DNA from 4 places in the Alteromonas sp. ABH4_454 genome. Region 2 is predicted to be linked to each of the others. Evidence: predicted binding sites of a transcription regulator. Region 2 holds the regulator's gene; each other region holds the start of a gene.

Region 1 (5,762 bases), 220 kb from region 2:
AAGTATCGGACAAAAATTTAGAGCAAAAAAAAGCCGCTCTAGGAGCGGCTTTTTCAAATACGTCAGCGATTACGCTTCAGCAATGATGATCACTTTGATTGAAGTGATAACGTCAGAGTGAAGTTGTAAGTCGATGTCATACTCACCAGTCTCACGAAGAGTACCAGTAGGTAGTTTAACTTCTGCTTTTTGTACTTCAACGCCAGCTGCAGTGATTGCATCAGCGATGTCACGAGTACCAACAGAGCCAAATAGTTTACCTTCGTCACCAGCAGGAGCTGCGATTGTAACTTCAGCAAGCTCAGCAACTTTTTCAGCGCGTGCGTTAGCAGCAGCTAGTTGCTCAGCAATTTTCGCTTCAAGCTCAGCACGACGTGCTTCGAACTTTTCAACGTTGTCTTTAGTTGCAGGAACCGCTTTACCCTGTGGGAAAAGGAAGTTACGAGCGTAACCAGACTTAACAGTCACTTGGTCGCCCAGGCCGCCAAGGTTGGCGATTTTATCTAGTAGGATGATATTCATCTTAGCTAACCCTTATATTCGCCAAATTACTTATGTGAATCAGTGTACGGAAGCAACGCAAGGAAACGTGCGCGCTTGATCGCAGAAGACAGCTGACGCTGATATTTTGCGCTTGTACCAGTAATACGGCTAGGGACAATTTTACCGCTCTCAGTGATGTAGTTCTTAAGAGTAGCGATATCTTTGTAATCAATCTCAGTCACACCTTCTGCAGTGAAACGGCAGAACTTACGACGTCTGAAAAAACGAGCCATGGGTGATCTCCTTAAGCGTTGTCTTCAGTGGTTTCAGTTTTCTTTTCCGCGCGATCTTGGCGAGGAGCAGAATCGTCACGACGCTCACGACGAGGCTCTTCTTTCATCATTGGAGAAGGCTCAGTCACAGCAGTCTTAGTGCGCATAACCATGTTACGTAGGATCACGTCGTTGAAACGGAAAGCATTTTCCAATTCATCAACAGCTTCTGCAGACGCTTCAGCATTGATTAGTACGTAGTGGGCTTTGTGCAGCTTTTCAATTGGGTAAGCCAGTTGACGACGGCCCCAATCTTCTAAACGATGAATCTGACCACCGTCTTGCTTTAGGATTGTGGTATAACGCTCGATCATACCAGGTACTTGTTCACTCTGATCAGGGTGAACCATAAATACGATTTCGTAATGACGCATTATAGCTCCTTACGGTTGTAGCCTCGACAGTACAGCCGACTGTATGGAGACAAGGAACGAATTGGGATGGCTGTAAGGGCGCGCATTATACGCACACAAACATCGTTGCACAAGCATTAATCAACTTTGGCAATTATTTTTGCGCTTACTATTATTGACAGAGCTCGTATTGACAGCGCTTGTATCAATAGCGCTTCGCGGTTATTGCGAAACGCTTTCAAATGGAATAGAAGAAACACGGGTTAAAGGAAAGCAAAGGGTAAATTCTGTGCCGTTAAAATCAGAAGTCACGCTCAGCGAACCTTGGTGCGCCCTTGCAATTTCTGATGCGATAAATAACCCCAACCCTAGCCCGTCGTTTTTTGCACTGCTTTCTTTACGCCAGAAAGGCTGAAAAAGACGCGCCTTAGACTCATCAGGTATTGGTGTGCCGCTATTTTGCACGCTGAGAATGAAATCGTTTCGGTTGGTGATGACTTTCACATATACCGGATGCGCTTGGTCGCCGTGAACCAGAGCGTTTTTCAATAAATTAGATAAAAGCTGACACACCCGTTTTTCGTCACAGACCAACTGCTCGGTAATATCGATATGTGTTCTGATAGTGCAATTAGGATAAGCAGTAGCTAGCTCTTCAGCCGTATAATTCAACTGTTGCGCTAAACTAGCTGCTTCGGCCATTTTCACAGGTAGCCCTTCGCCCATACGGCTATGAGTAAAGTCCATAGCATCTTCAATTAAACGCGTCATCCTCTGCACACTATTCTTCATTCTCGATACAGCTTTGAATACAGGTACTTGAACCGTACTGGCTATTTGACTGTCTTTTATTATGTCGTCAAGAAAGCTGATACCAATTTGAATGGACGATAAAGGAGTTCGAATATCGTGGCCTAAAATAGCAATATACTGCTCTTGAAGGCGGGCAATATTTCTTGCATCGGTTAGCTGAGCCTGTGAACGCTCCATTTGGTCTTTTAATAAAATTTGACTAGATATAAGCTTAGCAAATGCACTAATTTGCCCGTGAACAAGTTCGCTACGTAACTCCCTAGGTTCTGGGTCTAGACCGCAAAGCGTTCCAAAAAACTCACCGTTTGCATCATAGATAGGGTAAGAAAAATAACTCTCAAAGCCAGACATAATAGGAATGGGATTATCACAATATTTACTATCAGCAGAGGCGTGATTAATGACTATCTGTTGTTTGCTCGCCCTTACGGTTCTACAAAAAGTGGTTTCAATTTCTAAATGATCGCCAGGTGTTAACCCAAACTCAGCGTTGTCCAACACGGCACACATCGTCCATGCTTCTTCTGTGACTCTAGCGACACAGATGAAACGCAAATTTAAGCTACTGGCTAATATTTGCATTATATTAGGTATAGCATCGATTGCGTCTATAGCTTGAATGTCTTGCTGAACAGCTTTGCTCGCTACCATAACTTTAGAGTTCCTTTTTCGAGAGCGTGCTAATTAACGCTATATTTCTACTGTTCTAGGTATTTCGGACGCTGAAATACCTTACTAATTTGCTGCTTCCGCAAAGTTTAAATTCAAACGCAATTGAAGCTACCAACTTATAATAAAGTACAAACCTCGGCAATGTTACCTGTAATAATGAAAAAATCACCTCAAAACTGTTTATTTATACAGTATTTTACTGTACAGTTTTTGTGTCTTTAATAAACAGGGGACCTACCATGGCCATTACCACACAGTATGTTGTTACGCACAAAGGGGTAGAAAAATTGGTAACTACCGACAAAAAAGAAGCGGATCAGTTCGATAAGATGCTCGATGCAGCAGATAACCTCGCTGAATATATTCATGCTAAAGGCATTAAACTAGACGATAGCGTGGTTGAAGAACTCACAATCATGCTGGCGAAAAACAAAGATAAAGTCGGCAAAATATTTAAAGGCGCTACAGCAGAAAGCGTATTAGAAGATGAAAGCGCAGAAGTAGTAAAATTACAGGCCAACGGCTGATAATGTAAGCTCGACTCGCCCTCTATGTCGTTATGATGAACAATAAGTGAGAGCAACTGCCGCTTTAAATGCGTAAGTTCTGATAACATGTCTTTGCAAAGTGATGTTATTTGATAACATCACTTTTAAGCGGTGCTATGTTCTTTACTTGCTTCTAGCTGATTGAATAAGTAGGAAAACAAATAAGAAACAAGGTACCGCCTTTGCTAATGTGAATATAAGACGTAAATACAGGTCGGGCTTAGCGTGAACACCATCAATAAAAACAATAGCACTCATTCCCAGCGCAACGCAGTGTCTGAAAAGCACAACGCATTGATAGAAGAGTGCAACCCAGCAATTCAAGTAAGTAATTTACAGTTTTCGTACACTAAAGAAAGCCCGCCCGTCATTGACATAAAAGCGTGGCAGGTGTCACAAGGTGAACATGTTTTTCTTTCAGGTCCTTCGGGAAGCGGAAAGAGTACATTGCTTAATTTGTTATGCGGTACTTTGACACCCACCCAAGGCAACATAACTTTGTTGTCGCAGCCTTTCTCTTCTTTATCAAACCGTCAGCGAGACAAGTTTAGAGCACGCAATATTGGCGTTGTCTTTCAGCAGTTCAACCTTATTCCGTATCTTTCTGTGGCGCAAAATATTAACGCTGCGGTGTACTTCGCAAGTAGTAAAACAACTAAAACGGCGGGAGAAGATAAACTTCTCCATTTACTCGACAAGCTACAACTACCTTCACAGGTACTACATGCGAAGGCAGATGCTTTGAGTATTGGCCAGCAGCAGCGGGTAGCTATAGCCCGAGCGCTTATTAATGACCCACAGTTATTAATTGTTGATGAACCAACTTCGGCGTTAGATAGCGATGCGCGAGATAGCTTTATGTCGTTGTTAAAAGAGGTTGCAGGTAAGAGCACCATGATTTTTGTTAGCCATGATAAAGCCATGGAGAGCTATTTTGACCGTCATTGCAGTATCAGTGAATTGAGCCCAAACTCGAACCACGCAATATCCTCACTCGGTGGCATTGAGCAAGCACAGGAGCGTGCGTAATGCTAAGTACTATTGCTATTGAAAGTCTAAAGCGCAGAAAAACAACGGCAATACTTACGCTGTTAAGCATTACCATCAGCATTAGTTTGCTTTTATGCGTTGATATAATTCGCAGCCAAGTGAAAACCAGCTTTACGCGTACAGTGTCAGGTGTTGACCTTATTGTCGGCGCACCGAGCGGCCAGCTTAACCTGCTATTGTCGTCGGTGTTTAATATAGGAACACCCACTAAGGGCATTGAATATAAGAGTGTTGCATCACTTAAATCTAACAAACAGGTGTCGTGGCTCATTCCACTTTCTTTAGGTGATACTCACCGAGGCTTTAGAGTGGTAGGTACGACCAACAGCTTTTTTGACCACTTTAAATACGGTGACATGCAGTCACTAAAGCTATCTGATGGAGCGACATTTACACAACCGCTATCTACGGTAGTTGGTGCTGATATAGCGGAATCATTGGGATATGAAGTGGGTGATGAGATTATTATTTCTCACGGCTTAGGCAGTGTCTCATTCAATAATCACGACGATCACCCTTTTACTATTTCCGGCATTTTAGATAAAACGGGCACCCCGGTGGATAAGGCTGTGTATGTCACCTTGCAGGGACTTGAAGAGGCCCACACAGGGCCTAAGCATTCGCCCACCTCAATGTTAGGCCGTAAATCGAGTAATAAAACCATCGAAGACGAGCACGAGCACGAGCACGAGCACGAGCACGAGCACGGCGAGCATACCGGTAAGCATGAGACTTACAACAGCGAAGCCTTTGCTCCAGAGTCGGTATCAGTTGTGATGCTTGGGCTAAAACATCGCGTTACAGCGCTACAGCTGCAGTATCAAATCAACCAAAGTAAAAAAGAGCCGCTTATGGCGATACTACCGGGTATGGCGCTCGCTGAGCTTTGGCAAATTATGGGAAATGTAGAGTCGCTATTGCTTGGTCTTTCCGGTCTTATCGTCATTTGCGCGCTAATTGGGTTAGCGACTATGCTACTTGCAACTATGCGTGAGCGTTATCAAGAAATCGCTGTTTTACGTACCATAGGAGCAGGGCCTTTCACCCTACTGCTACTTATTCAAATTGAAGCTATGCTGCTTACTATGTTGAGTGCCGTACTAAGCTTAGGCTTGGTGGCTGGGCTTATGAGCGTACTAAAACCCTGGTTAAGCAGTACCTATGGATTGTTTTTGAGTAGTCCACTGTTTGGGCAAAGCAGCGTTATTATCATTTTGCTTATATTAGGGTGCACCTACTTAGTTTCTCTGTTCCCAGCCGTTGCTGCCTATAAACGCGGCTTACATGCTGGCCTCAATACGAACTAGGCGCAACCCACACGGGGGGAGAGGGCTACTCTCCTACCCCTTGTCTGTACTAAAGCGCAAAATAAGCTCGTGAACTTGATTTACCGTAGCGCGCAAATCTTGGCTCGCTGCTAGCGATGCCTCTGAGGAACGCTGAGTTTCAGACGCGCCATCAGCCACTTCTACTAACTGTTGGTTAATATGTTCCGCTACTGTGCTTTGCTC
Region 2 (5,762 bases):
ACGGCGTGGCATACCTGCCAAACCCACAAAGTGCATAGGGAAGAACAAGACATTTACCGATACTAAAGAGCACCAGAAATGCCATTTAGCCAAAGTAGTGTCGTACATTTTGCCTGTCCATTTAGGCAGCCAGTAATATACGGCCGCCATAATTGAAAAGACCGCCCCTGTTACCAGAACATAGTGAAAGTGAGCCACTACAAAGTAGGTATCGTGGTACTGGAAGTCCACAGGTGTTATCGCCAGCATTAGTCCTGATAGTCCACCAATGGTAAACAGCACGATAAAAGCAATAGCGAACATCATTGGCATTTCGAAACTTAGTGAGCCGCGCCACATGGTAGCTACCCAGTTAAACACTTTTACTCCAGTAGGCACTGAGATAAGCATGGTGGCAAACATGAAAAACATTTCCATGTAAACCGGCATGCCCGTGGTAAACATATGGTGAGCCCAAACTACAAAAGAAAGCAGCGCGATAGACGCCGTGGCGTACACCATAGAGGCATAGCCAAACAATTGTTTTCTAGAAAAGGTAGGGACAATTTGAGAAATAATGCCGAAAGCGGGCAAGATCATAATGTAGACTTCAGGATGCCCGAAGAACCAGAAAATATGCTGGAACATAACTGGGTCGCCACCACCTGCAGCATCAAAGAAGCTGGTTCCGAAAAACTTGTCTGTCAATACCATGGTTACCGCGCCAGCAAGCACTGGCATTACCGCAATCAGCAAGAACGCTGTAATAAGCCACGTCCATACAAATAGCGGCATTTTCATCCAGGTCATGCCTGGCGCACGCATATTAAATATGGTCACAATCACGTTAATCGCACCCATAATGGATGAGATACCCATAATGTGAACAGAAAACACAAACAATGCTGTCGAATCGCCACTGTAGGTTGTTGAGAGCGGCGCATAAAAAGTCCAACCGAAAGCAGGGCCACCACCTTCCATAAATAGCGAGCTAAGCAGAATTAAAAAAGCGCCAGGTAAAATCCAAAAGCTCCAGTTATTCATGCGCGGCAATGCCATATCTGGGGCGCCGATCATCATAGGAATCAGCCAGTTTGCGAGCCCTGTAAAGGCAGGCATTACAGCACCAAACACCATGATAAGCCCATGCACCGTGGTCATTTGGTTAAAGAAGTTTGGCTCAACAATTTGCAGGCCAGGTTGGAACAATTCAGCGCGAATAACCATGGCCATTGCGCCGCCAACCAAAAACATGATGAAGGCAAACCACAGATACAGTGTGCCTATGTCTTTGTGGTTAGTGGTAAACAGCCAGCGCGTTATTCCTTTAGGAATATGGTCGTGATGTTCATGGTCATCATGTAGATGATCGCCATTTACTTGACCACTGTGAGGCGCAGAGGTATCTGGCGAAATAACTTCAGTTGCTTTGCTCATTTGTCTGCTCCTAGTTTCCGTTTGCCACTGCATTGACGTCTTTGGCTTGAACCATATCGCCCGTGTTATTACCCCACGCATTGCGCTCGTAAGTGACTACCGCAGCAATTTCTTTAAGGCTCAGCATTTTGCTAAACGCCTGCATAGCTGTACCCGCCTTACCATGTAATACAATGTCGATGTGGCCTTGCTGATCTTCTAACGCCATTTTGCTGCCTTTAAGTGCAGGGAATACACCGGGTAAACCCTCACCATTTGGCATATGGCACGCTGCACAAGTTGTGTTGTAAACGCGCTCGCCTTCTTTCATCAATTCATCCATAGACATATTCATAGAAAGTAGACGCTGCTCTTCTTCTTTTGCTTTGCGAACAATTTCTTCTTGTTCACCCATCCATTTATCAAATTCAGCTGGCTCTTTAGCAATCACCACAACCGGCATATAGCCGTGGTCTTTTCCACAAAGCTCTGCGCACTGTCCGCGATAAATACCAGGCTCATTCACTTTGGCCCAAGACTCGTTAATAAAGCCGGGGTTGGCATCTTTTTTCACAGCAAAATCGGGGACCCACCACGAATGAATAACGTCGTCAGAGGTAATAAGAAAACGCACTTTTTTCCCAGTTGGAATAACTAACGGACGGTCAACTTCAAGCAGATAATTGTCGGTTTTTTGAAATTTGTTCTCTATCTGCTCACGCTGAGTAGCAAGCAGTGAGTAAAATTCTACGTCACTGTCCATATACTTGTAGTGCCACTTCCACTGAGAGCCTGTAACTAATACTGTCATGTCAGGCTCAGATGTGTCTTCCATCGCAATAAGCGTGTTTGCGGCAGGCACAGCCATAAAGATAAGAATAAGGAAAGGAATAACGGTCCAAGCAATTTCAACCTTCACGTTCTCATGAAAGTTAGCGGGCTTGGCGCCACGAGATTTCCGATGCAGATACATTGAGGCGAACATAACCCCAAACACGACAACCGCAATACCTACACAAATGAAGAACATCAACATATGCAGATCATAGACCTGCCCACTGATGTCGGTAGCACCGCGTCTCAAATTAAGCGAAGAGGCTTCTTCACTAACTTCTTGTGCAAGAAGCAAAGGGGAGAAAAGCAAAAATGGTATTATTGAACACCACTTTGCAAAAACGGTCGTTAGTTGTTTCACTCAGCACCTCCGTAATAGCAAGACCAAAAACGCTGATTATTTTGCGCGCTGCCCTACCAAATGGTTTGCGAACGATTGACCCATCACCACAACTTGTAAAACAAATTTAGAGCCATTGTTATTATTTTGTTAATCTCTGTATAAGAATTGCGCAATAATGCCGTGTCGTCTAGTCTTTTCTATTAAAAATTTAATGAAGAGGCTAATTTTTAACCATTTCTTGTGGCAGGCTTACGTTACAATTTTGTTGGAGAGGGTATTGGGCGTGCTCGCGGCGGTTAAAAAATCAAACGCGCATTTTGAACGGGGTGTTGATGAGGACGAAGCTTCATTTGGTCATAAAATCAACAATTAACACATCGCTCGTCCTATTTTTCAAACAAACTTTCAAATAATAAATGTGTATTAGCCAATTCATTCTCGGGCCAAATAGCGCATATCTTTCGCACAATGGTGATGCCAGATTTCGTAGTTTTGAGACATACTAACAAACGCTAACCTAAGAAAATTAACTAAAATATGGTACTAAAAGGCATAAAAAAAGCGGCTAATACGCCGCTTTTGATTGAAGATGCTAAAACCTTACATCCAGTCGGCGTTTCTAATAACACCTACGGCAATACCTTCAATAGCAAAAGGCTCGCTGGCAAGGTCTACCTTAATTGGCGAAAACTCTTCGTTTTCAGCATGAAGTAAAACTTCACGACCGCGTTTCTCTAAACGCTTCACCGTAACGTCTTCATCCACCCGCGCGACAACTACCTGACCGTTGTGGACATCAGTCGTGCGATGCACAGCAAGAAGATCGCCATCCAAGATACCGATGTCCTTCATGCTCATGCCGTTTACACGAAGTAAAAAGTCTGCCTGAGGCTGAAACAAAGCAGGGTCGACCTTGTAGTGGGATTCTACATGCTCTTGCGCCAAAATTGGCTCACCAGCCGCCACGCGCCCTATTAGAGGCAAGCCTTCTTCTTCTGGTGCAGTATCCTCGAGGGGAATATTTAACTTAATACCACGCGAGGTACCAGGCAAAATTTCAATTACGCCCTTACGCGCCAATGCTTTCAAATGTTCTTCTGCTGCGTTGGCAGAACGAAAACCAAGTTGACGAGCAATTTCTGCACGCGTAGGCGGCATTCCCGTTTCTTGCATGGTTGTTTTAATAAGTTCTAAAACTTCAGTTTGTCGAGCTGTGAGTGGGCGCATAAAAGACCTGTCTGTTCATACAGTTCCTGTAAGTATATACACCTAAAAGCAAATAACAAGCGCAAAGTCTTGAAACTATGGAGCAAGCTGGATGGGGCTAGCACCTAGTATATAAAAACTAGGGGGCTTAAGGCTGTCAAATACGTGAAACCTAGCGCGGCCTTAAGTTTTCATTACTCTAGAACAACTCGATTTCGGCCATTCTTTTTCGCCGTATATAGCAGTTTATCCGCTTTGGAAAGTAACACACTAAAGTCAAGATTTAAGCTATCCTCAGCAAAAACAGCACCAATACTTATTGTCACGAATATCGTGTCTTTCTTGTATTTAACTTCTGTTTTTTCAACAGCCTCTCGAAGTTTGTTAAATCGCCTTTCTTCGTCTCTTTTGTTGTCTGAAATTGCTACTATCGCAAACTCTTCTCCACCAAGACGTGAAACAATATCGGGCTCCACATAATATTCTTCGATGAGGTGGGCTACTGAAATTAGAGCTTGGTCTCCTGCATCATGTCCATAAGTATCGTTAACCTTTTTAAAGTGGTCTATATCGATTACCGCTACGCTCACTCTATTGCTTTGTGCAGAGAGCTGATGGCATTTATCAACAAAAGCTCGTCGATTGTACAGCCCAGTTAGCGAGTCAGTCATGGCCAGCTTACGCAACTTCTCTTCAGCTATCGCGCGTGATTCTTCCAGTTCAACCGCATAGAAAAGACCGGCTAATGCATCTAATAGAGGTTGCAAAAACTCAGCATCATCGAAGGTGTAGGGCTCGAATTTATTGGCTAAACCAATCATGCCCACCACTCTATCTTTGATCTTAATCGGTAGCCCTAAAAATCGACTAATGCGGGGGTGCCCTTGGGGCACCCCTTTTGAGTTTGGATGACTTCCTGAGGCATTACTAATCGTTACCTCACCGGTTAAAATTGTGGTACCGAAAAGGTTATCGAAACTGCTGAAATACAAGTTTCGCTTTTTGTACTCGTTGTATTGCGTAAAGCTGCTGCTGTCCCAGACTATTTCAGAAATAGCATGAATAAACAGCTTCGATGCATCGCCTTCACCTTTCATTTGCCCAATGAAAGCGAACTGACTATCCGAGATATCAATAAGCTCGGGTAATACCGTTTGGCAGGCCATGGTTAAATCGTTGTTCTGGAGGTAAGAGGCACGGGTTTTATTTATAAATTGAAGTAGCTGGGTTTTCTTTTTCTCATGAAGCTCACTTTCCATTCTCTGCGTGATGTCGCGATGAATACCAGCAACGCGAATAGCCTTACCCGCATTGTTAAATTCTACGGTTTTTCCGTAGGTTTCAACCCAAACCCACGCGCCGTTAGTATGTTTCATGCGAAACGTGGTATTGAAAACCTTGCTTTTACCAATGATGTGCTCGTTTAATTGCTTTTCTACTTTTACATAGTCCGCGGGGTGAATTAACTGCCTGAAAAAGCGAGAGCTGGTGTCATAGTACTCATATTCCAGACCGACGATATCACACCAACGCTTGTTTACTTGGTTTACGTCAGCGGCCAAATTCCAATCCCATGTGCCCAATTCAGAGGCTTCCAATAACAGCCGCATGCGCTGGTTTGTTTTGTTGAGCTTGTCTTCCACATATTTTTGGTCGCTGGTGTCAAATAAGAACGCCTGAACTGAAGACAACATACCGTCTTCACGGAAACTCGCCGTAGAGATCATACTTACCCAAATGGTACGTGTGGGCGTGGCTATTTGAAGACGACAGGTATGCGTTTCCACGCCCTCCATATGCGCCTGCATGGCAAACGTAAAGTCGCCCTCAGCGTCTTGTGTTAAAACATCGCCAAGCTCAACTGCACCGCTCAGTAAATCTTGGGACGATATGCCCAAAACGCGCTCACTATTATTTGAGATATGAACCAGTTTGAGCGACGTAGTATTTCGCCACGTAGCCAGAACAATAGGGGACTTTTCTA
Region 3 (5,762 bases), 590 kb from region 2:
TTCGAAATGAGACAGAGCAGCGCCATACTATGAATGAACAACCCAACAATCCCCTACACGGCTTAACGCTAGAGAAAATCGTAACGCAGCTTCATGAGCGCTACGGCTGGGACGGGTTGTATTACCGCATAAGAGTGAACTGCTTTAACAACGACCCTTCGATTAAATCGTCACTTAAGTTTCTTAGAAAGACCCAGTGGGCGCGAGATAAAGTAGAGCAGCTTTATATCCAAACGTTTAGTGAGTAGTCACTGATAAAGTGCGTTTTACAATGCACCATATTTTATTGGGGGTCAGAGCCCTGACTCTGACCCCACTGTTATTTTTTGCTAGGCGTCTTTGTAGAGTGTCGCTATCCACTTCTCTTCATTGATGAAATTCCAGCTCCAGTCGGCCCACTTTTCATCTAGGCCCATCGCTTTTACTTCATCAAGGGTTTTGCCGTCTTGCTTGAGTTTCTTAACGTAGTCAAAGGTTTCGCTGATCATAGCTAAAAATGCGGTGTATTCTTGCTTGTTGCTGATTTCGCCGTGGCCCGGAATGATAATGGTCTCGTCATCTATTTTCGCTAGCAACTGCTCTACCGATTCCATGTAGCCTTCTACATTGCCACCTGCACCTTGGTCAATGTAGGGAAAACGACCATTGAAGAATAAGTCGCCCGTGTGCATGACGTTGGGTTGCTCAAACCACACTACGCTATCGCCATCAGTGTGACCTACCGCTAAATGTATGACATGTAAGGTCTCACCATTAAAGTAAATTTTAATGCCATCTTCATAGGTAATGGTTGGCAGGGCTTCCGGTTTTATCTTTTCATCGTTAGCTAAGCGTACGCGTACATTTTCATGGGCCAGAATGGTCGCGCCTTTATGGCTGTGGAAAAATGCATTAGAGCCTGTGTGATCGCCGTGATAATGAGTATTTATCACATATTTAGGCTTATCACTGCCTAGTTCGCCAAGCTGAGCCGCTATTTTTTCAGCCAATGGCGCAAATTGATCGTCGATGATAAGAACACCATCTTCCCCAGCTGATACGCCAATATTTCCACCTGCGCCTGTAAGCATGTGAACAGAGCCTTTTATCGCGGTTGCCTTTACTTCAACATCGGCGAACCTGTCTTGTGCATTTGCTGGATTAACCGATGAATAAATTAAAGGACTAGCAGCTAAGAACGCAGCCATAATGTGGGCACTAAAACGAGGGGCAGTTTTCATTATTATTTCCTTGTAAGAAGCCTGTTTAAATAAGACCTCTTACACTATGACCTAATTTCACAATTAGATCATTTTTTCGTCATTAGGGATATCACCCACATAAGCAAAACGAGGAAGTGTCTCTCCGTCTTTTTCCACTGACTCTAAAAACATATCGAGAGGGCGAACCCATAACGCCTTTTCGCCATAACACGGCCGATATACCACTAACTTACTTTCGTCTTCTGAATGCGTCGCCACTTCGTAAACATCGTATAAATTGCCTTTATAATGCTTGTAACGGCCGGGGGTTTTAAGTTGTATTGAATCCATTGTGACCTTCAAGGTAAGTGTTGCGTCAAAGAATAAGGCGCTAGTGTTAATTAAATTGGCTCAAAAGGCAAAACCAGCTGTTGTGTTGATTGGTCGGCGGCAAGACCTATATGCACGCCTACAAGACGGATGCCACGCCCTGTTGCGCGTTCAAAAGCTTCCTGCATTAATGTACGAAAATAAGCTTCATCAAGCGTAGCGCAACGATGTTCAACCGTGGTCAGCTGAAAGTCGTTAAACTTAAGCTTTACGCCTTGTGTGCGAATACGCACAGGCTTGCCTGTCCGCTTCTTATGGTTCTCCATTCGTTCCTGAAGCTTTTCAAACAAGTGGGGCAAAAAGTCGATGCATTGCTCGATAGTGTGTATATCTTCGCTTAGCGTGCGCTCTACACCTATAGACTTGCGCTCTCGAGATACTGACAACTCGCGCTCATCGATGCCATGAGCCCGTTCCCATAGCACACTACCGAATTTGCCCAGCTCTTTTTGAATGCGTTCGAAAGGATACTGGCGAACATCGTTACACGTATTGAGCCCCATGCGCTGAAGCTTTTGCATGGTAACTTTGCCTACGCCTGGAATTTTCTTTAGCGGCATTTCGCGTACAAACTCATCAAGTTTATCGGGCGTGATCACGCAAATACCGTCAGGCTTGTTTTCATCGCTGGCTACTTTTGCCACGAATTTGCAGGGCGCGACCCCTGCTGAAGCGGTAAGACCTAACTCGCTTTCAATGCGTGCACGTATTTCTTCAGCGATTAACGTAGCGCTACCACCACAAAACTCACTGTTAGTAACGTCCAAATAGGCTTCATCTAATGATAGGGGTTCAATAAGGTCGGTATAGTCTGCAAAAATTTTACGTATTTTTTGCGACTCAGCGGCATACACCTCCATGCGGCCTTTCACTAAAGTAAGATTGGGACATAGTTTTAACGCATACGCGGTAGCCATAGCCGAGCGTACACCAAATTTTCGGGCGGGATAATTACAGGTAGAGATAACACCGCGTCTGTCGGCACTGCCGCCAATAGCAATGGGAATATCGCGCAAGGCTGGGTTATCGCGCATTTCTACTGCGGCGTAAAAACAATCCATGTCGACGTGGATAATTTTTCGCATTACCTGCCTTTGCTCTTAACGTGCTCACACGAAACTGTACAAAAAGACAGTATATTATCAATAGTGTTTAATTACACTACCTCGTTTTGATAATTAACGAGATTGATTGGTCCTCACTCTTTTGCATGAATGGCTCAAGTTGAAACGCGTGTTTTTTACAGAACGTTGCCAGAATTAAAGTTCTAAACAAAAAGCGGCGACACACCAACATTGATGTGTCGCCGCTCAATTATGTAAACGCCAAAACAAGTATCCAAATTGTCCCAGCAGTTTTACCTAATTCGCTCGGCCTAACCAATACATTACCCGAGATGTTGCCATCATCACTTCTAGGCTTCCCTCAGCAGACTTTCTCGCGTGTAGAGAGTGGCTGCGGGCCGGTCCAATCAACGCAGGGCTTTTCCAAATACTGATGCCTTCAACCGTCATTTCGCTGAGTTCAGAAGCACCGTAGTAACTCCAATCATTGTCATGCGCCGTTGTCACAAGAAGTGTCTGTTCAGTAGCGGTTACTGGATTGGCTACCATGTCTACAATAACCTTATTTATCGAAACTTCCGATGTCTTGGTCAAACTGGTGTCAGCTACATCATACATAACTAGAGATTGGTTCTGATTATAACAGGCCAGTTCAGCGGCAGCGTCACTATCAGCATTAATAAAGGTAAGGCGCGCGCAAGAAATATCGGCGCTTGCCTGAATAGAGAAACCTGATGTTGTTGGTTTGAGTAATTGCGTTATGTCGTCGCCTTGAGAAAGCGCCACGTACACATTGCCATTGATCGCGGCAATATCAAAATCACGGAAATATTGAGGCATGGTGTAAGTGGCCAACATAACTTGATTATTCACGTCGACCGCTTTTAATGTGCGACCATCAACATACACTGCATCATCGAAACCATCGTTATTGAAGTCGAATGCCTTGATAACTGAAACATCATTTGAATAATCGCCTGTAATCTCATATTGAATAGAGAAATCATTTAATCGCATTGCAGCGAATGCGCCATCATAGGTTTCTGCACTAGGTAGGAATAAATCACCAGCACCGTCATTGTTGTAATCGGTAGTTACAGCAACACTAGAGTTATCCCAGTTAGAAGAAATCTCTTCACTAGTAATGTAATTCCCTGTGTTCTCCATTAGTAAGACCTTAGAGCCGTCATAACCACTACCCGTGCTTGGCACGAAGAAAACAGCACGTTCGTCACCAGGGTACAAATCTGCCCACCCAGCCGCACTAAAGCTATCTAGTTGATGTGTGGTTGCCGTCGTTTTTATTGTTGCAGAAGTGGCTGTGACATCTGCCGTTACGAGTAAATTTTCACCAGAATGTGTAGTGCCGGTGCCCCATAACAGTTCGTTAAGGCCATCATTGTCGGCATCGCCAAGGGTCAGCGAAGTCGAACCATGATCAACCATATCAACGCTAAATACTGAAGTGAGCGTGTTACTAGACAGCTTCATGGCGTGGACATTGCCCCATTGGCAGTCCCCTACAAGCAATACAGGATCACTATCGTCAGTCAGTTTCCCTGCGCTAATGTCGCAAGTATTAAAATTCTCAACACTCGTTATTTGAGACTTGTCTTGTGCTGAGTACACATAGATATAAGACCAACTGTCAGCGCCTACAATTTCATCAATACCGTCGCTATTTATATCGGCAACGGCAATGTGATGACTACCAAATCCTGAGTTCAAAAACCACTGGTTTTCACCAGAATCAAGGTCATAAACTAAACCAGAATTGGTAACCAGTTCTAACTGAGTGTCGGAATCTACATTACCCAGAGCAATTTCATAGGTATCTTCAGCGGTAAACGTAAATAAAGGTGTTTCGGGTGAATTAAGATCTACCACCACAATATTATCGGCATCGCCGTAATCACGTGATGAATATAGGTAGGCCAATTCATCGTCACCATCGTTGTCTATGTCTCCTAGAACAGCACTATGTATGAAATTGTCGGTGGTAAAAAGCGTTGTGGCCGCTTCATCAATGTCGGTAACGACAGATACGCCGTGTTCAGATATCACTAAAATATCGGGGTAATCGTCGTTATCAAAATCGGTACTGAGAACTTGTTTTACTGTTTCACCGTGCTCGATTTTGTAGGGATACATCCAAGTTTGGTTGTAGTTGCCGTTTTGATAAGACAGTAAGAACACTCGATTTGCAGAATCGGTGGAGAGAACTTCATTGTCACCGTCGTGGTCGAAATCACCCACTACCATTGAATTGTTCATTTTAGGCACTTCAATACCCGAGCGAGCTAACTCTTGAACGTCATTATTAGTCACTGAGACATCAGTTTTGACTACTTCGGCACCTTCTTCACCCGTTGAAAAACCAAATTCGTAAAGTTGGGTTTTAAACAACTGATTACTCGGCGCTTGCCAAGAAATCAATCCATCTTCGTTAATGGTAGCGCCTGAAGGCGCTGACACTAAGGTCGGAACCCCTTGATTGTCGCCAAGATCAGGGTCAGACACAATTGCACTAAATTCGATATATTCGCCAGGAGACACTGACTCTGGTAAATTCTCGAATGCTACTTGTGCCGGTGCATCCGCCAGAGTGATTGAAGTGCGACCTGACTCTACAGTGTTAGCGCTATCAGAGACGACCATTGATACTTCTACTACATCGTTAAATACAGCGCGGTAGGCTGGAAAGGTATCCCCTGAAACGTCCTCTACTAAGTTGCCATTGAGATACCAGCGGAAACTGACCGTTAAATCTTCGTAGTCTGTATCGCTATCATTATAATAGCCAGGGCTAACAGTAATGGGTGTCGTCGTGTCCACGTTGTCCCAAGTATAAAAATCAGGTGCATAGACAGTGGGTGGCATGGACATGTCAGCAATAGCGACAAGTGATCTGTCTGCAAGGTTACCACTAATTAAATCATGACCATCAATTATAAATGTACCTAGGTCGTAGGTACCGTCGTTATCTGTATCTTCTAAATAACGAATAGTGCTTTGTTCGAAAAGTAAGGTTGCAGTTTTATCACCCGCTACTACTACTTCGCCATCGTACATGTATGGCCATAAATACTCAGGGGCCTCTGCTTCGACAGCTAGTTTACCTTTAGAG
Region 4 (5,762 bases), 130 kb from region 2:
ATCTACGTTTAAGCGTGTAGAAGACTATCAGGCATACATTAGCCGCTTAAACGCACTTAAGCCTTATTTTAACCAGCAAATTACTTATATGAAGCAGGCGTTAAAAGAAGGCTACACGCAGCCCAAAGTCGTGCTGAAAGGGTTTGAAGACTCAGTTGCGTCGTATATTGTTGAAAATGCAGTGGACAGTGGCTTTTATTCTCCGTTTACCCGCTTTCCAGAGTACTTTACTGCCGAGCAAAAGGCAGCGTTAGCAGAGCAAGGCAAAGCAGCCATAAACAGCAGCGTGTTGCCTGCGTATCAAATATTCTACGACTTCATGGTAGAGGAATACATTCCTAATGCCCGTGAAGATATTGCCGCAAGAAACTGGCCTGATGGTGTGGCCTATTACGCCAATAGAGCCAAGCATTACACCACAACAGATATGACCCCTCAGGAAATCCACGATTTAGGTTTGTCTGAAGTAAAACGTATTCGCGCGCAAATGCAGCAAATTGTGGATGAGCTTGGCTTTGATGGCGACATTAACGACTTTATTGCGTTTTTACGCGAAGACCCTCAGTTTTATGCCACCAGCGCTGAAGATTTGCTGAAAGAGGCGTCGTTTATTGCAAAGAAAATGGACGCGAAACTCCCTTCTCTTTTTGAGTATCTACCAAGAACGCCTTACGGCGTAGCACCCGTGCCAGATGCTATTGCACCTAAATATACAACGGGCCGTTACATCCATCCTAGCCGCGATGATCAGCCAGGATATTACTGGGTAAATACTTACGCCCTTGATAAACGCCCTTTATATGCGCTGCCTGCTTTGACATTACACGAAGCGGTTCCAGGGCATCACCTTCAAATTTCATTAGCAGCAGAGCTTGAAGATTTACCTATGGTACGCCGTAACACCTATATTTCAGCATTTGGTGAAGGCTGGGGACTGTACTCTGAGTTTTTAGGTATTGAAGCAGGTATTTACGAAACGCCGTACGACAACTTCGGTCGCTTAAGCTACGAAATGTGGCGTGCGTGTCGCTTAGTGGTCGATACTGGTATGCATACAATGGGTTGGAGCCGTCAGCAAGCGGTGGACTATATGATGGAAAACACCGCGCTTTCAGAACACAACGTTAATACGGAAATAGACCGCTATATCTCTTGGCCAGCGCAAGCGCTGTCATACAAAATTGGTGAAATCAAAATAAAAGGCCTTCGCGAAAAAGCAGAGATTGCTTTAGGTGAGCGTTTTGACGTGCGCAAATTCCACCGCGCGGTGTTAGAAAATGGCTCAGTTCCACTTTTCATATTGGAACAAAACATCAACACCTTTATAGAAGAACAAAAGGCAAAATAAACATGATCGTTGCATTTGGAGTTATAGGATTACTTATCCTGTTTTTAATTTACTTTGTGCTGCGAGCGCAGAACTTACAGAAAGAGCTGGCGCTGTTGCGCCACTCGAATAAGCAGACTAGTAACAAGGTTACGTATGCTTATCGCAATCTTGTCCTTGTTACAGATGCGTTGGAAAAAAACCTTACCGCGCGTATTGAAAGTGCCTATAAAAGCCGTCTTATCGACCAAACTCAATATAATGCGCTGCACCCGCTTATGCGCAACTTTTCAACCATTATTATGGCTTGTTGTGAAAAAGGCATGTCTCTTGAAGAGTCTTTAAATAAAGCATTGCAGAATGAAGAAGTGACGCTTGAGGAAATTCGTGAGGTGGTGAAAGCACTTCCTAGCAACGTGCGTATGGTGTGGTCAAAAAATACCGCTGATGGTTTTATTGCTTTTTGCCAAACCGTTACAGCAACCGTAAGCGGTACTGCAGCAAAATCACAAAAAGAACCTTCATCACAAGAGTAGCCTCTTACTCTTATCCCCATGTTAGCGTCGATAAAGTGCTAATTACGCGTTAGGGTCGCCCGCTTTACTGTGTTGTTAGGATTGGCGGCCCTCGTCTATATCACTACTCTTTTAAAAGTTTAATCTTTTTACCTTTTCAAACTAATCAGTAAGTTAGCGCTTAAAACAACAAGTCAAAAACCTTTTGTCTTGAAAAGGGTTATTGCTGCATTATAATACTGTATAAAAATACAGTTTATTTTGAGTGCCATGAACAAATCGTTATCCGTGCTTAACAACCACCCGCATATTTGGCGGGCCAGAGATAAGAAGCAAAGTGAAGCCAAGTTTTCGCTGGGGTTTCCGCGTCTGGATAAAGCGCTTAACGGTGGCGTTGCCTCTACGGGGCTTGTACGTATTGCCTCACTAACCGGCGTGGGTGAGCTTTCGCTCTTTAAACAGGTTATTTGCCAGCATCGCACGCATAAACTGGTGGTATTTATTAACCCTCCTGGGCTACTACAGTCGCCGTGGTTAGAAAATCTGGGGCTTAAAGCACAACAGGTGCTGGTAGTAAAAACAAGTGCAGAACAAGAATCATTATGGGCAGCAGAACAGTGCTTAAAAAGTACGGCTTGCCATTGCGTGGTGCTGTGGAGTAATGCTGTAAATCAAAAAGAAGCGCGACGCCTACAGGTAGCAGCAACGCATAACGATGCGCTGTGCTTGCTGTATACTCCACCGCAACAGCAGGCCTTACAGTTAGGCTCCCAAAAAGCCGACATGGGGAGCGATTCACAAGCCACCCTTTCGAATCAAAGCGACAGTGCATTACCCGTTATTTTAGATATTGCATTAAAAGGTAACCCCCATGCTTTGGCAGTGAGCATACGCAAGCAGCGTCATGGGTGGCCCAAAGATAACATTGTTATTTCTCATCAGTGGACCCCTGACAATCAGGCCATTAAATGGGCCATGGCACACAACACGCTTTCCGACAAGGCGCTACACTCTGTGAGCTAATAATGTTGTGGGCTTATATTTACTGCTATCAACTTACTTTAGACAGCCACATAAAAGCGGCTAAAACTAAACGTACGCCCAGGCAAGGGTCTAGAGACGAATCTAACGGAAGTTATTCTTCATTACCGTCGAATACACCTATTGCTGTGTATTGCAGTAAAACAAACAAAATTACGCAGTGTAATGATATTGCGATAAAAGAAGGCATTGAAGTTGGTCATGGACTTGCCCAAGCCGCGGCGCTGTGCCCCTACGTGCATATTCTGCCTTTCAGTGAAGAAGCCGAAAAGCATATGCTGACGCAGCTAGCCCATAGGCTGTACCCTCTTGCTTCTGACATCGTACTAGACAGCCACATTCATTCGAATGGCGTAAATGGCCTGGCAGTAAGGCTAGATAACCTAATCCATTATTATGGCGGGCATAAGCCGCTGTGGAAAACCCTAACTCAAGCACTCGCAGAGGCAAATATTCGCTATCATTTTGCTAGTGCATGGACGATTGAGGCTGCAAAGGTATTAGCCCTTCATCAACACAATACCTATATGCATGCGCCAGATGACATAAAGAAAGCACTAAGTAGGTGCCCGCTTTCTATTACTGCTTTGTCATCTAAAGTCATTGAGGCCTTGGCAAGGGTAGGTGTTACCCGTGTACAACAACTGTTGGCCATGCCGGTACAAGAGCTGGGGCGGCGCTTCGACAATAACACTATTATGTATCTTACTGCGTTAAGGGGAGAAACCTTTCCACGGGTTACATTATTTAGGCCTTTGGAGCACTTCGATAACTTTATCCTATTGCCTTTTGATATTGAAAACACGCAGCACCTAACCCCTTTTGTCACCCAGCAGTTTGAGCATTTGTCTCACTATTTACGGGCCAGGAACTTATATACATCAAGCATAAGCGTGCATATTCATTTCAGAGAAGCTCCTGTATTAGATATTAATATTCGCTCTGCAATGCCTCAGTCTTCGGTGCATAGTTGGCTACCACTGTTTAGCCTTAAAACTGAAAGCTTGGAGTTATCTGAGCCTGCCACAGCGATTGCGCTTACCTGTCAGCAGTTTGAAGAAATAGATTCGCAGAATGGCGACTTTTTTAGCAATAGGTTTAATAACGTTGCACAAAAGCAATTGATTGGCCGCTTAAACGCCAAACTAGGTGATAACAGTACGTTTCAACCTCGCGCTGCCGACAGCCATCAGTTTGAATATATGACGGTGAACGAGCCGAGCGCCGACAATTATGTTTATAGCAGTGACATTACGCCCACCTTTACCTTTGATACACCTAAACCGCTTATTCAGGCGACCCAAATTTGCTTTGGCCCTGTGAGGTTACACAGCGAGTGGTGGCATGACAGCCCAACAAGGCGAGATTATTTCATCGCCCAGACTGAGCAATGTGTAAGGCTCTTAGTATTTAAAGACGAAGAAAACCGTTGGTGGGTGCATGGACTTTTTTGCTAGCCGTATGCGGTTAAAGAAAAGGTAAAAGCGAAACCATGAAATACAGCGAACTCTTTTGCCAAAGTAACTATAGCTTTCTTTGCGGAGCCTCTTCTCCCGCAGAGCTTGTGACCACCGCGTCTTTTCTTGGCTATGACGCGCTTGCTATTACAGATGAGTGCTCAGTAGCAGGAGTCGTACGGGCTTTCGATGAAATAACCCATCAGGGTCTGCCTATTAAGCTTATTGTTGGCAGTTACTTTGTATTCGATGACACTTTATCTTTTATACTGCTGTGCCCGAACAAAGCAGCCTACAGCGAACTGTGCCGAATTATAACTAACGCGAGACGTCGCTCTGAAAAAGGAGAGTATCAACTGGCCGAGTGGGACTTACGTACCATTCGTCACTGCAAATTCATTTGGCTACCTAGCGGAAAAGAAGCCCACGACAAACATTGGGCTGAGTGGCTGCAAAAACACCCTAGCATTGATGCCTATATCGGTGCTCAGCGTCTATTAGACGGGCAGGATCATCAGAAGTTTGCGCACTACAACCATTTACAGTCTGCCTACCCCTTTCCTGTTATCGCCTGTACAGGTGTACTCATGCATCACGCTGACAGGCTACCGCTTCAACATGTTTTACATGCTACACACCAGCATACCAGTGTAGATAAAATAGGCCGGGAAGCATTGAGTAACGCAGAACGTAGTCTGCGCACCATACAAAAAATAAAGAAGCTCTACCCTGAGAAGTGGATAGCCAATACCAATGCCCTAGCCCAGGTATTCACGTTTTCTTTAGAAGAGTTGCGCTATCACTATCCTTCGGAACTTGTGCCACAGGGCTATACACCCACATCTTATTTACGGGAGCGCGTAGAAGCCGGTATTAAAGTGCGCTTTCCAGAAGGTATAACCTCTGAAATTCGCCAAATTATAGAAAAAGAACTAACACTTATTGCCGAACAAGAATACGAGTATTTCTTTTTAACCATTTACGACATTGTTCAATTTGCCAAGCGGCAGCGCATTTTGTACCAAGGACGAGGATCGGCGGCTAACTCTGTAGTGTGCTATTGCCTAGAGATAACGGCTGTAGATCCAAGGCAAATAAGCGTACTGTTCGAGCGTTTCATATCTAAAGAACGTAACGAGCCGCCCGATATTGATGTGGATTTCGAGCATCAGCGCCGTGAAGAGATCATTCAATACATTTATCAAAAGTACGGCAGAGAAAGAACCGCTATCGCGGCTACCGTTATTTGCTACCGCTTTAAATCAGCATTTAAAGATGTGGGTAAAGCGCTTGGCTTTAGCGAGTCACAACTTGATTTTGTAGTTAAACAAATCAATCGTCGAGACAGCGTTATTCCGTGGAAGTCTCAGCTGGCTGGACTAGGACTAAACCCTGAAGAGCCTAGGGTACGGCAGTTAATTA

What was found. Region 2 encodes LexA, which represses DNA repair genes until DNA is damaged. Its sites were predicted from a motif close to TACTGTATNNNNATACAGTA; they were not measured.
Region 1: ACYX4W_RS02060 (YebG family protein) is a predicted target of LexA. The motif match lies at 2,828-2,847, and genes of this name have one in related genera.
Region 3: dinB (DNA polymerase IV) is a predicted target of LexA. The motif match lies at 2,689-2,708, and genes of this name have one in related genera.
Region 4: ACYX4W_RS03640 (recombinase RecA) is a predicted target of LexA. The motif match lies at 2,080-2,099, and genes of this name have one in related genera.

What each region holds. Positions count from the first base shown of each region.
Region 1 is NZ_CM149972.1:468,488-474,249, forward strand. It holds gene rplI (50S ribosomal protein L9) at 70-522, opposite strand; gene rpsR (30S ribosomal protein S18) at 549-776, opposite strand; gene rpsF (30S ribosomal protein S6) at 788-1,189, opposite strand; gene ACYX4W_RS02055 (GAF domain-containing sensor histidine kinase) at 1,391-2,632, opposite strand; gene ACYX4W_RS02060 (YebG family protein) at 2,893-3,180, shown strand; gene ACYX4W_RS02065 (ABC transporter ATP-binding protein) at 3,427-4,230, shown strand; gene ACYX4W_RS02070 (ABC transporter permease) at 4,230-5,558, shown strand; gene ACYX4W_RS02075 (methyl-accepting chemotaxis protein) at 5,592-5,762, opposite strand, start outside.
Region 2 is NZ_CM149972.1:692,852-698,613, forward strand. It holds partial or broken gene ctaD (cytochrome c oxidase subunit I) at 1-1,416, opposite strand, end outside; gene coxB (cytochrome c oxidase subunit II) at 1,427-2,590, opposite strand; gene lexA (transcriptional repressor LexA) at 3,173-3,799, opposite strand; gene ACYX4W_RS03085 (sensor domain-containing diguanylate cyclase) at 3,973-5,762, opposite strand, start outside.
Region 3 is NZ_CM149972.1:99,977-105,738, forward strand. It holds gene ACYX4W_RS00455 (VF530 family protein) at 30-248, shown strand; gene ACYX4W_RS00460 (MBL fold metallo-hydrolase) at 330-1,220, opposite strand; gene ACYX4W_RS00465 (DUF1653 domain-containing protein) at 1,284-1,532, opposite strand; gene dinB (DNA polymerase IV) at 1,583-2,656, opposite strand; gene ACYX4W_RS00475 (FG-GAP repeat domain-containing protein) at 2,933-5,762, opposite strand, start outside.
Region 4 is NZ_CM149972.1:821,360-827,121, reverse strand. It holds gene ACYX4W_RS03650 (DUF885 domain-containing protein) at 1-1,348, shown strand, start outside; gene ACYX4W_RS03645 (hypothetical protein) at 1,351-1,863, shown strand; gene ACYX4W_RS03640 (recombinase RecA) at 2,113-2,865, shown strand; gene ACYX4W_RS03635 (Y-family DNA polymerase) at 2,868-4,340, shown strand; gene ACYX4W_RS03630 (error-prone DNA polymerase) at 4,376-5,762, shown strand, end outside.